3 regions of the Streptomyces sp. 2P-4 genome follow, and region 3 is predicted to be linked to each of the others. Evidence: riboswitches for the same ligand, from Rfam matches in the RefSeq annotation. Region 3 holds a riboswitch; each other region holds the start of a gene.
What was found. Region 3 has a riboswitch for cyclic di-AMP ahead of MUK52_RS04765 (M23 family metallopeptidase). Riboswitches for the same ligand answer to the same signal wherever they lie in the genome.
Positions count from the first base shown of each region.

Region 1: another riboswitch for cyclic di-AMP. It lies ahead of MUK52_RS19235 (LysM peptidoglycan-binding domain-containing protein); the one in region 3 lies ahead of MUK52_RS04765 (M23 family metallopeptidase).
Region 2: another riboswitch for cyclic di-AMP. It lies ahead of MUK52_RS07505 (M23 family metallopeptidase); the one in region 3 lies ahead of MUK52_RS04765 (M23 family metallopeptidase).

Region 1 is NZ_CP095011.1:4,349,680-4,351,902, reverse strand. Features, by position in the region: gene eno (phosphopyruvate hydratase) at 1-265, opposite strand, end outside; gene MUK52_RS19235 (LysM peptidoglycan-binding domain-containing protein) at 548-1,258, opposite strand; cyclic di-AMP (ydaO/yuaA leader) riboswitch at 1,261-1,427, opposite strand; gene MUK52_RS19230 (LysM peptidoglycan-binding domain-containing protein) at 1,711-2,223, opposite strand, start outside.
Region 2 is NZ_CP095011.1:1,809,757-1,811,979, reverse strand. Features, by position in the region: gene MUK52_RS07510 (M16 family metallopeptidase) at 1-1,002, shown strand, start outside; cyclic di-AMP (ydaO/yuaA leader) riboswitch at 1,192-1,349, shown strand; gene MUK52_RS07505 (M23 family metallopeptidase) at 1,362-2,156, shown strand.
Region 3 is NZ_CP095011.1:1,165,767-1,167,989, forward strand. Features, by position in the region: gene MUK52_RS04765 (M23 family metallopeptidase) at 170-1,129, opposite strand; cyclic di-AMP (ydaO/yuaA leader) riboswitch at 1,134-1,319, opposite strand; gene MUK52_RS04770 (tyrosine-protein phosphatase) at 1,630-2,223, shown strand, end outside.

The DNA.
Region 1 (2,223 bases), 3.2 Mb from region 3:
GGCGCTGCTCGGTGGCGTCGTAGCCGACGAGCTCGGGGCCGATCTGCTCGATGACCGCGAGGACGGCCTTCTCGACGCCCTTGCCCATGTAGCGGTTCGGGTCGCCGTCGCGGAGCTCGATGGCCTCGAAGGCACCGGTGGAGGCGCCGGACGGAACGGCAGCACGGCCGGTGCTGCCGTCGTCGAGGCCCACCTCGACCTCGACCGTGGGGTTGCCTCGGGAGTCCAGGATTTCCCGGGCTACGACGACGTCGATGGACGGCACGAGCATCTCCTTCTGGGATGTGACGCTGGGTGTGCGGTGGCGTGTCGGACCGAAGGACCGGCCCTGCCGCCTAGAGCCTAACCGCAGCCGGGGGGTCGGCCCGCCGACCGCCCGGGTCGTGGGACGAAAAAGGGCCCGAATACCCCGCTTCCCGGACATACGCCCCCTGCTGACGGCGGCGTACGGGGGCGGGCACGCCACCGCCCGGCGCGAGGGGGGGTACGCGCCGGGCGGTGGGGATCAGGTGTTGCGGGAGCCCTCGGGTGAGGGTTCGCGCGGAGTTCAGGCGAGCTTCAGCTTCTGGCCGGGGAAGATCAGGTCGGCGTCGGAGACGATGTCCTTGTTGAGCTCGAAGAGCTTCTCCCAGCCGCCCTTGACGCCCTGGGCGTCGGCGATGGTGCCGAGGGTGTCGCCGGACTTCACCTCGTACGAGCCGTTGCCGGTCTTGACGACGGGGGCCTCGGCGCGCTCGGAGCGCGTGGTGGGGGCGGGCGTCTGCGCGCGCTGGGTCTGCTTCTTGACCTCGGTCTTCTGCGGCTGCGTCTTCTTGGTCTCGGTCTTCGGCGTCTGCTTGGGGGTCGTGTTGGTGGTCGACCCGCCGCCGGTGTACGAGGAGTTGGACAGGCCCTTGCCGCAGTGCGGCCAGGCGCCCTTGCCCTGGACCTTCAGGACCTTCTCGGCGATGGCTATCTGCTGCGCCTTGGTGGCCTGGTTGGCCTGCGCGGCGTACGCCTTGCCGCCGAAGCCGGCCCACGTGGAGGCGGAGAACTGGAGGCCGCCGTAGTAGCCGTTGCCGGTGTTGATGGACCAGTTGCCGCCGGACTCGCACTGGGCCACGCGGTCCCACTCGGACGCGGTGGCGGCGGAGGCGGTGCCGGCGGTCATCAGGGGGGCCGCGACCGCGACGCCGGCGACGCCGGCGAGCGTGACGATGCGGGTGGTCCGCTCGATGGCGGTGGCGCGGCGGTGCTTGCCCTTGCCCGAAAGCAGCATGGAGTTCTCCTCACCGACGCCTGCGAGGTGAGCTGTCGGGTTCGGGCGGATGAGTTGCCCGGTCGCGCACGTGGCGCGTCTTCACCCCAAGCCGGTCCGGACCGTCTTCGACGGCCTTTCGCGGCACCTACCTTGGTTCCCCCGCTCCTGCCTTCGGCGCTTGACGCGACGTGTTGTTCCCCCCGTCCGCCGGCAGGACTCGGCGATGCGGTCGAAGGGGCCCGCGGTGGCGGGCGATTCAGAAGGTAGACAGGTCCCTCCCCGAAGTTCAACGAGGGAAATCCGGGGAGGGAGGGCCCTACTTGCGCTCCCCCGAGGGGCATTTGCGCAGGTGAGGGCGGTTTTCACCCAAGGTCACGGACAGGACACGCCAGTTGACCGGAAGAGACGCATGTCTCATTTGAACGAACCGGACATTCAACACTTTCCGGGTGTCCGAAATGCCGTTGTTCTTAACCTATTTCCAGGTTCTGGCCGGGCTTGATGAGGTCGGCGTCCGAGCCGATGACCTGCTCGTTGGCCTGGTACAGCGCGCTCCAGCCGCCCTTGACGCCGGCGGCGTCCGCGATGGCGGCCAGGCTGTCGCCCTCCTTCACCGTGTACGAGGGCGCCGGCTCCTCGGCGGCGGGGGCGCCGCGGTGCTTCCCGGTGGCCGCCGTGGCGGCGGAGACGTCCGCCGGGTCGGTGGAGGCGCCCGGGGCCGGCGAGGCCGACGGGTCGGCGGGCGCCGCAGGGGAGCCCGGGGCGGCGGATTCGGGGGACCCGGAGGGCGCACCGGGCGCCGCGGGCGTCCCGGCGGTGTCGCCCGGCAGCGGGGTGCCCGGGGCGGTGGGGCTCGGCGTGGGGACCGCGGGGTCGGCGGGGTTCACGGGGCCCGGGGTGACCGTGGGGTCGCCCGGGAACACCGGCGGGAGCGTCGGCGACGGCGTCGCACCGTCCGGGTCGGGCATGACGGGCAGTCCGAC
Region 2 (2,223 bases), 640 kb from region 3:
GCGCTGCGCGCGCCGGCGTTCGCCGACAGCGAGGTCGACCGACTCGTCCGCAACCGCCTGGACGAGATCCCGCACGAGCTGGCCAACCCGCAGCGCCGCGCCGCCAAGGAGCTCTACCGGCAGCTCTTCCCGGCCTCCCTGCGCATGTCCCGGCCCCGCCAGGGCACCGAGGAGACCGTCGCCCGGATCGACTCCGCCGCCGTGCGCGCCTTCTACGAGGCGCACGTGCGCCCCGCGACGGCCACCGCGGTGATCGTCGGCGACCTGGCCGGCATCGACCTGGACGCGCTCCTGGCCGACACCCTGGGCGCCTGGACGGGCAACGCGGGCCAGGCCCGACCCGTGCCCCCGGTCGAGTCCGACGACACCGGCCGCGTCGTCATCGTCGACCGGCCCGGCGCCGTCCAGACCCAGCTGCTGATCGGCCGAACCGGCCCCGACCGGCACGACCGGGTCTGGGCCGCGCAGGTCCTCGGCACGTACTGCCTGGGCGGCACCCTCACCTCGCGCCTGGACAAGGTGCTGCGCGAGGAGAAGGGGTACACGTACGGCGTGCGCGCCTTCGGCCAGGTTCTGCGCTCCACCGCCGACGGGCGGGGCGCCTCGATGCTCGCCATCAGCGGGTCCGTGGACACCCCCCACACCGGTCCGGCGCTGGAGGACCTCTGGAAGGTGCTGCGGACCCTCGCCGAGGGCGGTCTGACGGACGCCGAGCGGGACGTCGCCGTGCAGAATCTGGTGGGCGTGGCCCCGCTGAAGTTCGAGACGGCCGCGGCGGTCGCCGGCACCCTCGCCGACCAGGTCGAGCAGGAACTCCCGGACGACTACCAGGCGCAGCTGTACGCGCGGCTGGCTGAGACGGGCACCGTGGAGGCCACCACGGCCGTCGTGCAGGCCTTCCCGGTGGACCGGCTGGTCACCGTGCTCGTCGGCGACGCCGCCCAGATCGAGGGCCCGGTGCGCGCGTTGGGAATCGGAGAGGTGACCGTCGTCGGCAACTGACCGGCAACTCCCCGAGGGCCCCGGCGGCTTGTCCGCCGGGGCCCTTTGTGTCCGGTTTTGCTGCGGAGGTTGCCCGTATGCGGTGTGGCGTGCGCAACAAAAGGCCGTGACCATTTGGTGATTGACTGATGATCCGCCTAGCGTCGGCCGTGCTGTCCGTCAGTTGATACGCGCCGCACCCGCGGCACCGGGCAGCGATCGCCGAGTCCCCGTCCGGCGCGAGCCTGGGGAGCCGGGGACCCACACGTCCCTTGGGGTGAATCGGGCCGCCTCGCAAGAGGTGCCCGTAGGAGACCTTCCTGCTCCGAACCCGTCAGCTAACCCGGTAGGCGAGAGGGAAGGAAAGGATCAGCCTCTCCATGGCCTTTGGCAGCCGTGCCGCCGGCAAGCACCGTGGTTCCAGCCGTCTGAGCCGCAAGACCGCCGGATACGCCGGCGTCGCCGCCCTCGCCACCACCGGCGTGGTGGGCACCCTCGCGGCCCCGGCCTTCGCCGCGACGGACAAGGGCCCCTCCATGGAGGACACCGGTCTGAACGCGGTCGTCACCGCCGAGGACGTCGCGGGCCAGGTCGAGGCCCAGGCCGACGCCCAGCGGGCCGCCGCCGAGGCCGCCGCCCTGAAGGCGCAGGCCGAGGCCGACGCCAAGGCGCGCGCCGCCGAGGCCAGGCAGAAGGCCGAGGAGAAGGCGAAGGCCGAGCGCGAGGCCGCCGAGCGCGCCGCCCGCGAGGAGGAGCGCAAGCGCCTCAACACCTTCGTCTCCCCGCTCGCCGGCTCCTACGTCAGCACCCAGTACCGCGCCGGCGGCGGCATGTGGTCCTCCGGCAGCCACACCGGGATCGACTTCCACGCCAACGAGGGCTCCGTCGTCCGCGCCGTCGGCGTCGGCACCGTCGTCGAGGCCGGCTGGGGCGGCGCCTACGGCAACAACGTCGTGATCCGGCACGCCGACGGCACCTACACCCAGTACGGCCACCTCAACTCGCTGAGCGTCTCGGTCGGCCAGCAGGTCACCCCGGGCCAGCAGATCGGCCTCTCCGGCTCCACCGGCAACTCCAGCGGCCCGCACCTGCACTTCGAGGCCCGCACCGGCGCCAACTACGGCTCGGACATCGACCCGATCGCCTACCTGCGCAGCCACGGCGTCAGCCTCTGACCCCCGCAGCAGCCTGATCCGAAGGCCCCGGCTCACCGAGCCGGGGCCTTCGCGCTGCCCGCCCACC
Region 3 (2,223 bases):
CAAGACCGTATTTTTCACCCCGCCACGTGACCTACGCCACCGTAGGAAGGGGTTGACGGTCCGTGATCTATACCACCCGGTCGGTTCGGAATAGAGGCGTGCGGGGCCGGGACCCCCCTCGGGCCCCGGCCCCGCACGGGTCCGGCCGCCGCCCCTGCCGGGGCGGGGTTCAGATGGTGACGCCCTTGGAGCGGAGGTAGGCGATCGGATCGATGTCGGAGCCGTAGGACTGGCCGGTGCGGATCTCGAAGTGGAGGTGCGGGCCGGTGGAGTTGCCGGTGGAGCCGGAGAGGCCGATGCCCTGGCCGGCGGTGACGCTCTGGCCGGCGGTCACGGACAGCTGGGAGAGGTGGGCGTACTGGGAGTACTTGCCGTCGGCGTGCCGGATGACGACCTCGTTGCCGTACGCGCCTCCCCAGCCGGCGGAGACGACGGTGCCGGCGCCGACGGCGCGGACCGGGGTGCCGGAGCTTGCGATGAAGTCGACGCCGGTGTGGTAGCCGCTGGACCACATGGCGCCGGACATCCTGTACGCGGTGGAGACGCCGCCGCCGACGGGGGCGACGAAGGCGCCGGCGGCGACGGGTGCGGCGGCCTTCGGGGCGGACGCCTTCGGGGCGGCGGCCTGCCGGTCGGCTGCGGCCTTGGCGGTGCGCTGGCCGGCGGCGGCTGCTGCCGCCGGGGCCGGGGCCTGCTTCTTCGGCGCGGCGGCGGGCTTGCCGGCGGGCTTTGCGGCCTGGGCCGGCGCCGCGGCGCCGGCGCCGCCCGGCGCGCCGAGGCTGAGCCGGAGGCCGGGGTGGATCAGCGACGGGTCGGCGCCGACGGCCTCCCGGTTGTCGGCGTACAGCTGCTGCCAGCCGCCCTCGACGCCCCGGTCCGCGGCGATGGTGGAGAGGCAGTCCCCCGGCACGACGGTGTACACGGCGGGGGCGGGGGCGGCGGCCGGTGCGGCGGCAATGGGCTGCGCCTGCACCGCCGAGGGGGCGTGCGGGGCGGCGGCGGGAGCCGCGTGGGCGCCGGCGGCGCCGACGAGCGGGAGCGCGAGCGCGGCGCCCCCGGTTCCGGCGGCGGCGAAGCCCCGGGCTATCGAGCGGGACTTCGGACGGCGGTGCTTGCCCTTGGCCGGCATGGCGGATTCCTCTCCGGCGCCTGCGAGGTGAGCTGTCGGGTTCGGACCGGGAGCTGTCCGGCCGGCACGGCCCCGCGAGCGGGACGTGCGCGGCTTCACCCCGAGCCGTTTCCGGAGGGGGAACTCCGGCGACGGCGGCCTACCTGGTTCCCCCGCTCCTGCCGGTCGCGTGAATGGTCGAGTGCGGTTTCCGGGCGGCGGCAGGATTAGGCGGTCCGTCCGGATCGGTCGCGAAGGTAATCCAGTCCGACGGGACGGAACAAGCCGCGAATTACCTGACGGATTCACAGGAACGCGTTTCCGGCGGAATTCCGGTCACCCTGTGTCCATTCGCTTGTGCCAACAGGCCTTCCGGCCGGGGCTTTCGCGTTTCCTTCTCGGGCACGCACGGTCACCGTATGATCTGGCTCACGGGGCTGCGCCCGATCCCCCCTCCGACAGCGGCACGTTGGCCCCAAGCAGCTCAATTCGGACATCCGGTGACGATGCGGAGGATCCACGTGACCCAGCAGATACCCACGCCCCCTCCGGCCGGACCGGCGCCCGAGCCGCAACTGGCCGGCGTACGCAACTTCCGCGACGTGGGCGGCCTCCCGACCCTCGACGGACGCCGGGTCAGGTCGGGACGACTCTACCGAAGCGGACATCTGGCGCATGCCACCGAAACCGATGCAGAGTTCCTCGAATCGCTGTGCCTGCACACCGTCTTCGACTTCCGCAACGCCGTCGACCAGGCCCTGGAGGGGCCCGACATCCCGCTCGCCGGCGTGCGCAACCTGAACATCCCGCTCTCCGACCCGGCCGCCGGCGCGGACTTCTGGTCGATGGTGCGCGACGGCGACACCGAGCAGCTCCGCGGCATCCTCGGCGACGGCAGGGCCGCCGCGCGGATGACCGCCTCCTACCGCGCGATGGTCGTGGAGCGCACCGCCGAGCACGGCCGGGTACTGCACGCGCTGGCCGAGGACAGCGTCCCGGCGCTCATGCACTGCGCCGCAGGCAAGGACCGGGCCGGGGTGGCGGTCGCCGTCACGCTCCTCGCACTGGGGGTGGAGCGGGAGGCGATCCTGGCGGACTACCTGGAGTCGAACGCC